One region of the Phyllobacterium sp. 22229 genome, then DNA from elsewhere that is predicted to be linked to it. Evidence: riboswitches for the same ligand, from Rfam matches in the RefSeq annotation. Region 1 holds a riboswitch; each other region holds the start of a gene.
The links. A riboswitch is a leader RNA that binds a small molecule or an ion and turns the genes downstream of it on or off. The one in region 1 is predicted to bind thiamine pyrophosphate.

Region 1 (3,989 bases):
AACGAACGGCATCCAGCCGGATCGCGGCGCCGCCGGTTGTGGTCTTTTCCGTTTGTTCAACCATCTCTTGCATTGTCCTGTCGGGCGAGGCTGGCCGCACCACGGTCGGCTGCAACCATCAAGAGCAGGCACAGGGCACCCAGGATCAGGGCCAGTCCCGCCGCATCCTGTGTGCGATAACTTCCCATGCGCTGCAAGAGCAGGAACGGCAGGGTCTGGATGGAATCACTGCCGAACAGCGCGATGGTGCCAAGATCGCCGAGCGACAGAGCCATGGCAAAGGCGAAAGCGACACCGATGGGCAGGCGCAAGGCCGGCCAGTCGATCAGGCGCAGCCGGTCCCAGCCGGTGATGCCGAGCTGGAGGCAAAGCCGGTTGTGGCGGCTTGCCGCTGTATCCCAGGCCGGGCGCAGGATGCGGAAGGCAAAGGGCACGGCCATGGCGGCATTGACCCCGATGACCATGACGGGCGCAAGGCTGAACGGATCGAGCGCATGGCGCGAGAGGATGAACCAGCCGGCGCCGATGACAATGGGCGGCACCACCATGATCAGGCTTGCCCCCAGATCCAGTGACCGTTCGAACAGGCGAGGCGCAACCGTTCGCCGCCGGCTTTGCTGATATTCCCGGGCCATCACCAGCGACAGCGATATGGCGAGGGAGAGCAGGGCCGCGGCCGCGCCAAGCACGATGCTTGTCGCAATGGCGCGCCAGACCGTGGCTTCGCTCAAGAGACGCGCCAGGTCGGCGCCAAGCCCGGCGACAACGGTTCCGCCCATGGGCAGGCCGACGAAGAGCAGTCCGAGCAGAATGATGGCTGTGTTGGCGCATTGCGCTGCACGGCTTGGCTGCTCGAAGCGCCGCGTGGCCGTCTGGAGACTGAAGCCTTCCTCCGCCGGTTTGCCTGTCAGGCCGAGCAGCAGCAGGACGGCGATGGTCAGGCCCAGCTGCAGCAGGGTGAGCGAGACGGCGCGGGCAATATCGAAGTCGAAATGCAGGGACTGGTAGATCGCCACTTCCAGCGTGGTGGCGCGGGGGCCGCCGCCCAGGGTCAGCACGATCGTGAACGAGGTGATGCAGAGCATGAAGATCAGCCCGGCAATACCGGACAGATTGCGGCGGATGACGGGCCATTCGATCAGGCGAAAGCGAGCCCAGCCGCCCATGCCGAGCTGCGCCGAGAGCTTCCAGTAATCCGGCGGAATGGAATCAAGGCTTGCCAGCACGAGCCGGGTTGCCAGCGGCAGGTTGAAAAAGACGTGGGCGAGAAGAATGCCGGGAAGCCCGTAAATATTGGGTGGGGTGTCCAGGCCGAGGCTGCTGAAAGCAAAGGCCAGCAGGCCGTTGCGGCCATAGATGCTGGTGATGCCGAGCACTGCGACAAGCGCGGGCAAGGCCAGGGGCAGGGCAAACAGGCGCAAAATCAGCGCGCGGCCGGGAAAGGCGGGATGTTCATGCAGGGCACGCGCGAGCGGAATGGCAAAGGCAACCGCAAGCAGCATGGACAGGAGCGCCTGCAGCAGCGTGAACCGGGCCACACGCCACAGATAGCTGTCGAATGCGGCAAAACCTTCCACGCCGCCGCGCAGCGCTTCGGATGCGAGACTGAGCAGTGCGCCACCCGCGAGTGCCGCCAGAAAGGCGAGGGCGAGCGCCCCCGCCCATGGTCTGAAACTGCCGGTGGCAATCACAATGCTACAGGCTCATGGCCGCGAGCCATTCATCGATCCAGGCTTTACGGTTCTTGGCGACTTCCTCGGACGGGAAGGCCAGGGTCTTGACGGGTTGAACCAGGGTTTCGAAGGCCGGGTTCAGCGCGTCGGTGGTCTTGGCGGCCGGATACATCCAGTTGTTTTCAGGAATGGCATCCTGGAACGCCGGGCTGGTCATGAAGGTGAGAAACTGCGCCGACAACGGATTTTTGGCCCCGTTGACGGTCTGGGCAGCGACTTCGACCTGCAGGTAATGGCCTTCGCCGAACGAAATGGCCTTGTAGCGGTCCACACGCTCGGCGATCAGGTGATAGGCCGGGGATGTGGTGTAGGACAGCACCAGCGGTGCTTCGCCCTTGGTGAAAAGGCCGTAGGCTTCCGACCAGCCGGGCGTGACGGTCAGCACCCGGTCTTTCAGCTTTGCCCAGGCCTCTCCCGCCTTGTCGCCATAGACCGACTTGACCCAGAGCAGCAGGCCAAGGCCGGGCGTCGAGGTGCGGGGATCTTCGATGACGATCTTCTGCTTCGGGTCGCCTTCGACCAGTTCCTTCAGGCTTTCCGGCGGGGTCTTCAGCTTCTCGGAATCATAGATGACGGCGAAATAGCCGTAGTCATAGGGAACAAAAATATCATCGGTGTAGCCGCCGGGGATGCTCACGGCTGACGTGTCGATGCCATGCGGGGCAAACAGGCCGGTTTGCCGGGCCTCGTAGGTCAGATTGGTGTCGAGGCCGAGCACCACATCCGCCTTGGTTGACTCGCCTTCCAGCTTGATCCGGTTGAGCAGGGCGACACCATCGGCAACCGCCACGAATTCGACCGTGCAGGCGCATTGCTTTTCGAAGGCTTGCTTGACCTTCGGGCCCGGACCCCATTCGGCGGTGAAACTGTCATAGGTATAGATGGTCAGCTTGCCTTCGGCCTGTGCCGTGCCAAGGGGAATAAGGGCGAACAGAGCGGTCACGACGGCCGCTGTCTTTACAATAGTCTCGAATGGCCGCATCGGCGCCTCCTATCAGCAGTGTTCAAAAGGATTGGTGCGCCGGCAAATCTGCCGCGTCTAATCCCTCCGCCGGTACAAACCGGATCAGGTTCCGCGGGTTGGCAGGGTTTCCCCTTGCGCCTCTCAGCCGGTCGATCGGACCGGCACCCCGTTAGAGCACGACAAGGATAGAGCTTCGGCCAGAGCCGTGCAAGCGGTCGATGCTTATGAAATCTTTATGTTTTGCCGGTTCTGCCAAATCGAAAGCTGATACTGGCGCGCCTATTGTCCCCAGCGAAAACATCCCGTGCGGCTGTTTTCCGATGGAAAGGGTCAATCATGTTTCGTGGTCACGGTTTTTATCATTCCCATGTCAGGGTGCAGCACAATCCCGGCGTGCAGAATGCGCCCCGCAAGGCGATCCTCCTGCGCCGGCGCCGGCAGAAATTCATCCCGGAGCTTTATCCGAGCCTGTTTCTGGCCATTGGTGTGGCGATTGCCGGCATGGCCGCGATTGCGCTCGGGCGCTTCGTTTAACCGCGAATCACGGATGCCCTGTGCGGCCGGCTTTTGCCATGCTATGGCCGGTGCATGAGCAAATTCGTTCTTCTTCTTGGCGGAACCGTTCACGTCACCGACCGTCTGCGCCATCTCATTGCCGGAGCACGCGTTCTGGCTGCCGATGGCGGCATCGCCCATGCACAGGCACTGGGCCTCGAACCGGAATTGTGGCTGGGCGATTTCGATTCGACATCGCCCGCGCTGGCCGAACGCTATGCGCATGTGCCGCGTTCGGTGTTTCCGGCGGCCAAGGACATGACCGATGGCGAACTGGCGCTCAATGAGGCCTACCGGCTGGGTGCCACCGAGGTGATTCTGTGCGGCGCCTTTGGCGGTGAACGCACCGACCACACTTTGCTGCACCTGACCATGGCCACCCGCCATGCGGCGGAAGGCCGGAAGATCATTCTTTCCAGCGGAAGTGAGGAGGCGCATCCCCTGGTTGCAGGGGATTATGCGTTCGATTTTGCCGACGGTACAGTATTCAGCATTGTGGCCTTTACGTCCCTGCGCGGATTATTTATCCATGGTGCGCGATGGCCGCTGGAAAATATGGAACTTTCTTTCGGTTCATCGCTTACAGTGTCGAATGCCGTGTGTGGAAATCTCCACGTATCGCTTCGTTCAGGCAATGCCGTCCTGATTGCTGCACCGTAAAATTGCGAAACGCTTGTAAAACAACGCGGAAAGTGCAATTCTTGCGGCACAGCATTGGGGACGCAAGCTGGTTAGTT
Region 2 (3,989 bases), on a different contig from region 1:
CGGCTGCGGTCGAGGGCGGCGGGACGCTTGGCAAAACGCGGCAATGTATCGGTCCAGGCCTGCCGGTTGAGCGCATTGTCGAGATCGGGATAGGCCTTGATGAACAGCGACCAGGACTCATCGGGATGGTTGGTCAGGTAGATCGCGCCCTTTTCCACGGCGCCGATGAAACGTTTCAAACGGTCGTCTTTCGCCAGGTCGGGATGCGTCAGGAAGATCAGCTCGTCATAGACGGGAACACCATGCTCCTCGGGAAAGAATGCCGTTCCCTTGTGACCTTCCTGCGCCATCTGCGTCAGCTCGAAATTGCGGTAGCCGCCCACCGTGGCATCCACCTGATTTGCGATCAGCGATGCCGACAGGGCGAAGTTGACATTGATCAGCTCGACATCCCCAGCCTTCAGGCCTTCGGATTTCAGCATGGCGCCAAGCATGGCATCTTCAAAACCGGCCACGGAAAACCCGACTTTCTTGCCCTTCAGGTCCTTCAGGCTCTTGATCGGGCCATCGGCGAGGACCGTCACCGTGTTGAGCGGTGTTTCCACCAGAGTACCGAAGCGCACCAGCGGCAGGCCTTCATCATGGCTGAGATAGAGATTGGGCTGATAGCCGATGGCGACATCCGCCTGCCTGGCTGCAACAAGGCGCGGCGGCGCGGCCGGATCGGCCGGCGGGATCAGATCCACGTCCAGTCCCGCTGCGCTGAAGAAGCCTTTTTCACGGGCGACGACGAGCGGCGCATGGTCGGGATTGACGAACCATTCCAATAGGACAGACAGCTTGTCTGCGGCGGCGGCAGGAGATGCGAGGAGCGACAAGGCGGCCAGCAGGATGATGGCGGGGGCAAACGCGCGGCGGCGAAACATGGATATTCCTTTATCAACGGGACGGGAAAACGGGATGGTCATGATGCCTGTACCCACGGCGTGAGACGTGCAGCGAAGGCATCAACGAGAAAACGCAGAACGATGGTCAGAACGGCGAGGATGATGAGGGCGGCAAACAGCGTATCGGCCTGCATGCGGGCATTGGCCTGCAGCATGACAAAGCCCAGTCCGCGCGAGGCACCGACCCATTCGCCGATCACCGCGCCAATGGGGGCAAAGACCGCCGCGACACGCAGGCCTGAACCGAGACCGGGCAAGGCGCTGGGCACGCGGATGAGGAACAGCGTCGCCAGCGGCGTTGCCTGCGTCAGGGCCGCGGCATCCAGCAGGTCCTGACTGGTCCGGCGCAGCGCATCGGCAAAGGACGAGGCAACGGGGAAGAAGATGACCAGGCTGGCCATGACCACCTTCGATGCGAGGCCGAAGCCGAACCAGAGAACCAGAAGCGGCGCAATGGCGAAGACCGGGAGCGCCTGCAGGACCAGCAGAAGCGGCCAGACGATCTGGCCAAAGCCCGGCAGGCCGGCCACCAGAAGCGCAACGAGAATACCGGCCATGACGCCAAAGAACAGCCCGAGCCCGATCTCCAGCAGGGTGATGGCGGCGTTGGTCAGAAGATAATGGTGCTGTTCGGCGAGGGCGGCAATGACCGAGCCGGGACCGGGCAGGATGAAGCGCGGCGGCTGCAGCGCCCAGACCACAAGCTGCCAGCACGCGAGCACGGCCAGCAGGGCACCGGCGATGCGGACAAGCATGCGCATGACGGGCCGTCACAGACGGGATGATTGGCGGTTCAGCGAAAACGGCATCTGCAGGACTCCATCAAACGTGTGGAGATCCGGATATGTGCGAAGACAAGGCAGAGTGCGTGAAGAATGCTCAATTCCCGTTCCTACGCCGGCATAACCCGGATCAGGTTCAAGGGTCCAGCTCGACGCTATCTCAGCACTGTACAGTGCCCCCCTCGGAATGAAGTCATGATGGAGCGGCGGGGGCGCAAAGTCAATCGCGCCGCTTTTGCATTTGGAAATTACTGCGTGAGCCGAATTTTTGAGTAATCGAACGCACAACCGGTTTTGAGCGTATACTCAAAGTCTGGCGTACCGCCGCCGCCATCTTCCCAGCCATGTCTTCTTGTAGAGCCGTCGCAACTCATGAGATCATTCATGATCACCGGCTTCCCCTCCCTTTCCGTGGTGGATTGAGCACCGTCGAGGGCCAGACGCCACGCGTCGTTTGCCCTGTCACTTCTGACCAGGAAAGCATTCGCGTTATCTTTGAGTGTCTTTTCCTGTTGAAACGTCAGATTGTCCGGGGTGGGCGTTATCTGATCGTTGGAACTGGTAGATGTTCTGCAAGTCTTGCTGACGTTCTTTTTGCCGACAGGACAACCGTCCTTCTTGACGACCATGGTGAAATAGAAGGTCTTGAATTTTCCCAACGAAAACGTTCTGGATTGTGCATCTACGGGTGGTATCGATGTTCCCTTGCCATCGGTCTGGCTGGCATTGGTGTATTCGAGAGCCGCCACTTCCTCCTCTGCGCCATTTTCTCTGACAACCATCACCGATATTCTTTTATAATAAGTTCCCTTAACCTTTGTGATGGTGAAGGTGGCATCAACCGGCGTCAACGCTCCGGATGCTATCGACGTGGTGCCAATGTCCATCGAATTCAGATTCAACACCTGCATGAAGGTTGTTTGCATCGGCCGCGCAACAGAGAGTTTGATCCGTGCCGGGACATCGTTCGTCACCGTCACATTGTAGGTAGCACCACTGCTGTCGAAGTCAGGAACGTTCGCACGCAAGCTTTTTTGAATGCGGCTCTTCACATCATCAAGATTGTTTCCCTTATAGGTCGATGCGCCCCACAGAACCGCGGCGTCCGCTGCGTTCTGTAGTTCGGCACGCTGACTGCTTGCACGGGTATAATCAACGGCAAGACCGGTTATGCCCAGAAGCGGGACCAGCAGCAGACCGAACGTCATTGCCGTGGCGCCACGCTTGTCTTTCAGGAATTGTTTGAAGTTTCTCATAGCCCGCTCCGGTTGTTGAGCGGACCATGAAGGCCATGCCGTAAATGCCTGCTTAGCAAAATCGTTCAGATTGTCTCAATCTGCGATAAGTCATGCGCCATGGTAAAAATCCCATAAAGCACGGCTTAGGCGGCAGGCGTGCCCGGCCGCACGAATCCCTCGCTGGCGACGAGCAGATTGCGCGTATAGGCCTGTGTCACCTTGCGGGCGGCAAGATCCGCGGCGGAAAGGCGTTCCACCTCGGCGCCATTCTGCATGACCATCAGCCGGTCGCACATGTGGGTGACCACCGCCAGATCATGGCTGACCATCAGGAAGGTCAGCTTGCGGTCGCGGCGTATCTGTTCCAGCAGGTTCAACACTTCGGCCTGCACGGAGGCATCGAGCGCCGATGTCGGTTCGTCAAGCAGCAGGATCGACGGTTCCAGGATCAATGCCCGGGCGATGGCGACACGCTGGCGCTGGCCGCCGGACAGCTGATGCGAATAACGGAAGCGGAAACTGGAGCCGAGCCCCACCTCATCGAGCGCGCGCAGAATGCGCTTTTCGATGTCGGCAAATCCGTGGACTGCCAATGGTTCGAGCAGCAGCCGGTCGACGGTCTGGCGCGGATGCAGCGAGCCATAGGGGTCCTGGAACACCATCTGCACTTCACGGTAGAACGCCTTGGTGCGCTTCCCGTCCAGCCGTTTACCGTTCACGCTGATCGAACCGCTGCTGGTCGGCGCAAGCCCGGCAACGGCCCGCAGCAAAGTCGATTTGCCGGAGCCGGACTCACCGACGAGCCCGAAGGATTCACCCGGCATCACGTCGAGGCTGACGCCCCGCAAGGCGCGGAAGCGATCAAACGTGACTTCAAGCTTGTCGACGACAAGCGCTTTGGCGGGAGATGTTGTCATGCTGCCCACTCCGGCTTGCGGTCGAGAACAGGCAGAGGATGGGTATCGGCACCAATTTTCGGCATGCAGTTCAGAAGCCCCTGCGTATAGGGATGTTTGGCATTGTGCAGGTCCTTGGCGGCGATCTCCTCGACGATCCGGCCGGCATACATGACGATGACCCGG
Region 3 (3,989 bases), on a different contig from region 1:
CGGTCTGGGATGCTTGGGTTGATCCTGCCAACACACCTGCGCGCGCCACCGGCGAAGCCAAGCTGGCGACACCGGACTACCTCGTCGAAATCATCATCACCGCTGCCATCTGATTCCCTGCGGAAAATCCGTCCGATAGGGCGGATTTGGCAGAATGACAGGTTCATCCCGGCGGAAATATTGAATTTGCCGGGATGAAATACAGTGCATGTCAGTAAAACTGCGCCCGTGCACTGGATTTTTAGCGCGGGAATGAATAAAGTCCGCGCTTCTCGGGATTGCCGTTGTGGTAATTCATCAAACGCTTGTCTGATTGTGGCGCTTATGTCCGCAAGACGAGACAAGCATGGGTAAGGAAAACGATTGCAAGTTCTCGTCCGTGATAACAATGTTGAACAGGCCCTCCGGGTCCTGAAAAAGAAGATGCAGCGCGAAGGTCTCTTTCGCGAAATGAAGGCGCGCCAGGCTTTTGAAAAGCCATCCGAGCGCCGTGTCCGTGAAAAGGCTGAAGCCGTCAGCCGCGCCCGCAAGGCAGCGCGCAAGCAGGCACAGCGTGAAGGTCTGCTTCCTGGTCCGAAGAAGAAAGAACGCGTTGCCCGTCCAGGCGCCGCTTCCAGCGATTTCAACAACAACCGATAATCAATGACTGGAGTTTCCGGTCCTTGCAAAACGCGACAGAACCCGCACAGCACGCCATGCTGGAGCGGGTTTCGTTTTATGAAGACTCCGCCGTAACTGTCGTCTTCACATCGATATTACCCGGTTTCAAAAAAGTGCCTTCTTGTGCGTTGCATCACGCCGCGCCTATGCATGCTCCATGATATTCAAGCCTTATGGAGACCTTTCAATGGCACCCAAGCTCAACATCGTCCATGTCAGCACCCGCCCGGGCCGCGCCGGTTCGCCGGTTTCGAAATGGTTCCATGACTTCGTCAAACAGGATGGCCAGTTCGAACCCGTCCTGATTGACCTGGCCGATCTCAACCTGCCGGTTTTCGACGAACCCAACCACCCGCGCGCCAAGAAGTACGAGCATGCGCACACGAAAAAGTGGAGCGCGCTGGTCGAGGCGGGCGATGCAATCGTGTTCGTGACGCCGGAATATGACTATTTCGCCCCGCCATCCCTGACCAATGCGATCATCTATCTCTGGCAGGAGTGGAACTACAAGCCGGTCGGTTTCGTCAGCTATGGCGGCGTGTCGGGCGGCCTGCGCTCGGTCGAATCGGTCAAGGGCCTCATTTCCGGCCTGCGCATGGTTCCCATCCCCGAAGGCGTTCCCGTTCCGGCGTATCAGCAGTTCATCAACGATGAAGGCGTCTTCCAGGCCAATGAACTGGTGACGGCGAGCGCCAACACCATGCTTGGCGAATTGCTCAAGTGGAGCAATGCGTTGAAGCCGTTGCGCGCGTCCTGATCCGGTAAAGGCGTCCGGAAACAGCAGGGCGCCACGCACACGATTTTACCGATCCGCTTGACAAATGGCGGATCGGGCGTTCAATTCAAGACATTCACCAGGGGGGTCCCGACAAGGGGCTGAGATTCTGCTGGCTTTTGCAGCGCAGTGACCCGTTGAACCTGATCCAGTTCATACTGGCGTAGGGACGGTGCGAAAGTCATGCGAGTCAGCCTCGGCACATCCGTATCCGGATTCGCAATCTCTTTTCATCCTTCCGGCACAGAACTGGGTTTCCACGCTTAACCGCCTAGGAGCCTGATGATGACCGCAATTACCCCAACCGTTTCGGCAGGACCGCTGCCGGCTTCGATCAAGATATACAAACCGGGCCATATCCATCCGGATTTGCGCGTGCCGCTGCGCCAGATATCGGTGCACCCGACGGCGGGCGAGCCGCCGGTGACGGTGTACGATTCGTCCGGGCCATATACGGATGCCGATGCTGTCATCGACATTGCCAAAGGCCTGCCGCGCCTCCGTGCGAGCTGGCTCTCCGGTCATGCGGACCTTGCCGCCTATGACGGCCGCCACGTCAAGCTTGAAGACAATGGCTTCGTCACCGGCGAACGGCTGACACCGGAATTTCCGGTGCGCAACCGGCCGCTGCGGGCGAAGGGCGATAAAGCCGTCACCCAGCTTGCCTATGCCCGGGCGGGGATCATCACGCCCGAGATGGAATATGTGGCGATCCGCGAAAATCTCGGCCGCGACGCCGCAAGAGCGCAGTTGGAGCGCGACGGCAATTCCTTCGGCGCGTCGGTGCCGGATCATGTCACGCCGGAATTCGTCCGTGAGGAGATTGCCCGGGGCAGGGCGATCATTCCGGCCAATGTCAATCATCCCGAACTCGAACCGATGATCATCGGCCGCAACTTTCTGGTCAAGATCAACGCCAATATCGGCAATTCGGCGGTCACCTCCTCCATGGCGGAGGAAGTGGAGAAAATGGTTTGGGCCATCCGCTGGGGTGCCGATACAGTGATGGATCTGTCGACCGGCCGCAACATCCACAATATCCGCGAATGGATCATCCGCAACGCGCCGGTGCCGATCGGAACGGTGCCGCTCTATCAGGCGCTGGAAAAGGTCGGCGGCATCGCAGAAGACCTGACATGGGAGGTCTATCGTGACACGCTGATCGAGCAGGCGGAGCAGGGCGTGGATTATTTCACCATCCATGCGGGTGTTCGGTTGCATTATATCCCGCTGACCGTCGACCGCGTCACCGGCATCGTGTCGCGCGGCGGCTCGATCATGGCCAAGTGGTGTCTGCATCATCACCGGGAAAGTTTCCTCTACGAGCATTTCGAGGAAATCTGCGATATCTGCCGCGCCTATGATGTCAGCTTCTCGCTTGGCGACGGCCTGCGTCCGGGTTCCATCGCCGATGCCAATGATGCGGCGCAATTTGCCGAACTGGAAACGCTGGGGGAACTGACGCAGATTGCCTGGGCCAAGGGCTGCCAGGTGATGATCGAGGGCCCCGGCCATGTGCCGATGCACAAGATCAAGGCGAACATGGACAAGCAGCTGGCCGTCTGCGGCGAGGCACCGTTCTACACGCTGGGACCGCTCACCACCGATATCGCACCGGGTTATGATCACATCACCTCGGGCATCGGCGCGGCGATGATCGGCTGGTTCGGCACCGCCATGCTTTGTTATGTCACGCCGAAGGAGCATCTCGGCCTGCCCAACCGCGACGATGTGAAGATCGGGGTGATCACCTACAAGATCGCCGCCCATGCGGCCGATCTTGCCAAGGGCCATCCGGCGGCGCAGGTGCGGGACGATGCCCTGTCGCGGGCGCGCTTCGAATTCCGCTGGGAAGACCAGTTCAACCTGTCGCTCGATCCCGAAACGGCGCGGCTGTTCCACGACGAGACATTGCCGAAGGAGGCGCACAAGGTGGCGCATTTCTGCTCGATGTGCGGGCCGAAATTCTGTTCGATGCGGATTTCCCACGACATCCGCGCCGAAGCGCAGAAGGAGGGCATGTCAGCCATGGCGGAAAAATTCCGGCAGGGCGGCGATCTCTACATGCCGCTGAAATCGGCTAGTGAGCCCATACCGGCATCGGGTGACGATTTCTGATGCGTATCCTTGTCAAAGGCGCTGGCGTGGCCGGGCTTACCGCCGCGCATGAACTGATGGCGCGGGGCGCAGACGTGACCGTCTTCGACCCGCGCCGCGATACGTCCTCGACCGCCTCATGGTATGCGGGCGGCATGCTCGCCCCCTATTGCGAGCGGGAAAGCGCGGAGGAGCGGGTGCTGGAACTCGGCCTGGCGGCTGCCTCCTGGTGGGAGGCGGCCCTGCCTGGACGTGTCACGCGCAACGGCACGCTGGTGCTGGCGCCGGCGCGCGACGCCGGGGAACTCGACCGTTTTGGTTCGCGCACCTCGGGTTTTGCCGGCTTAGACGCGCAGGAACTGAGCAGTCTCGAACCTGACCTTGCGGGACGCTTCCGCCGGGCGCTGTTTTTCAGGGACGAAGCGCATCTCGATCCGCGCCGCGCCCTGACGGCGCT

Region 2: another riboswitch for thiamine pyrophosphate. It lies ahead of ACTJJ7_RS23015 (ABC transporter permease); the one in region 1 lies ahead of thiB (thiamine ABC transporter substrate binding subunit).
Region 3: another riboswitch for thiamine pyrophosphate. It lies ahead of thiC (phosphomethylpyrimidine synthase ThiC); the one in region 1 lies ahead of thiB (thiamine ABC transporter substrate binding subunit).

Annotation. Positions count from the first base shown of each region.
Region 1 covers NZ_JBQEPA010000005.1:192,983-196,971, forward strand. Annotated here, with positions in the region: gene thiQ (thiamine ABC transporter ATP-binding protein) at 1-64, opposite strand, end outside; gene thiP (thiamine/thiamine pyrophosphate ABC transporter permease) at 57-1,691, opposite strand; gene thiB (thiamine ABC transporter substrate binding subunit) at 1,696-2,715, opposite strand; TPP riboswitch at 2,760-2,876, opposite strand; gene ACTJJ7_RS08140 (hypothetical protein) at 3,034-3,231, shown strand; gene ACTJJ7_RS08145 (thiamine diphosphokinase) at 3,286-3,912, shown strand.
Region 2 covers NZ_JBQEPA010000023.1:22,175-26,163, reverse strand. Annotated here, with positions in the region: gene ACTJJ7_RS23020 (ABC transporter substrate-binding protein) at 1-866, opposite strand, end outside; gene ACTJJ7_RS23015 (ABC transporter permease) at 905-1,648, opposite strand; TPP riboswitch at 1,760-1,862, opposite strand; gene ACTJJ7_RS23010 (TadE/TadG family type IV pilus assembly protein) at 1,918-2,925, opposite strand; gene ACTJJ7_RS23005 (ABC transporter ATP-binding protein) at 3,051-3,824, opposite strand; gene ACTJJ7_RS23000 (ABC transporter ATP-binding protein) at 3,821-3,989, opposite strand, start outside.
Region 3 covers NZ_JBQEPA010000013.1:152,208-156,196, forward strand. Annotated here, with positions in the region: gene ACTJJ7_RS17265 (RidA family protein) at 1-113, shown strand, start outside; gene rpsU (30S ribosomal protein S21) at 364-639, shown strand; gene ACTJJ7_RS17275 (NADPH-dependent FMN reductase) at 848-1,417, shown strand; TPP riboswitch at 1,507-1,623, shown strand; gene thiC (phosphomethylpyrimidine synthase ThiC) at 1,721-3,553, shown strand; gene thiO (glycine oxidase ThiO) at 3,553-3,989, shown strand, end outside.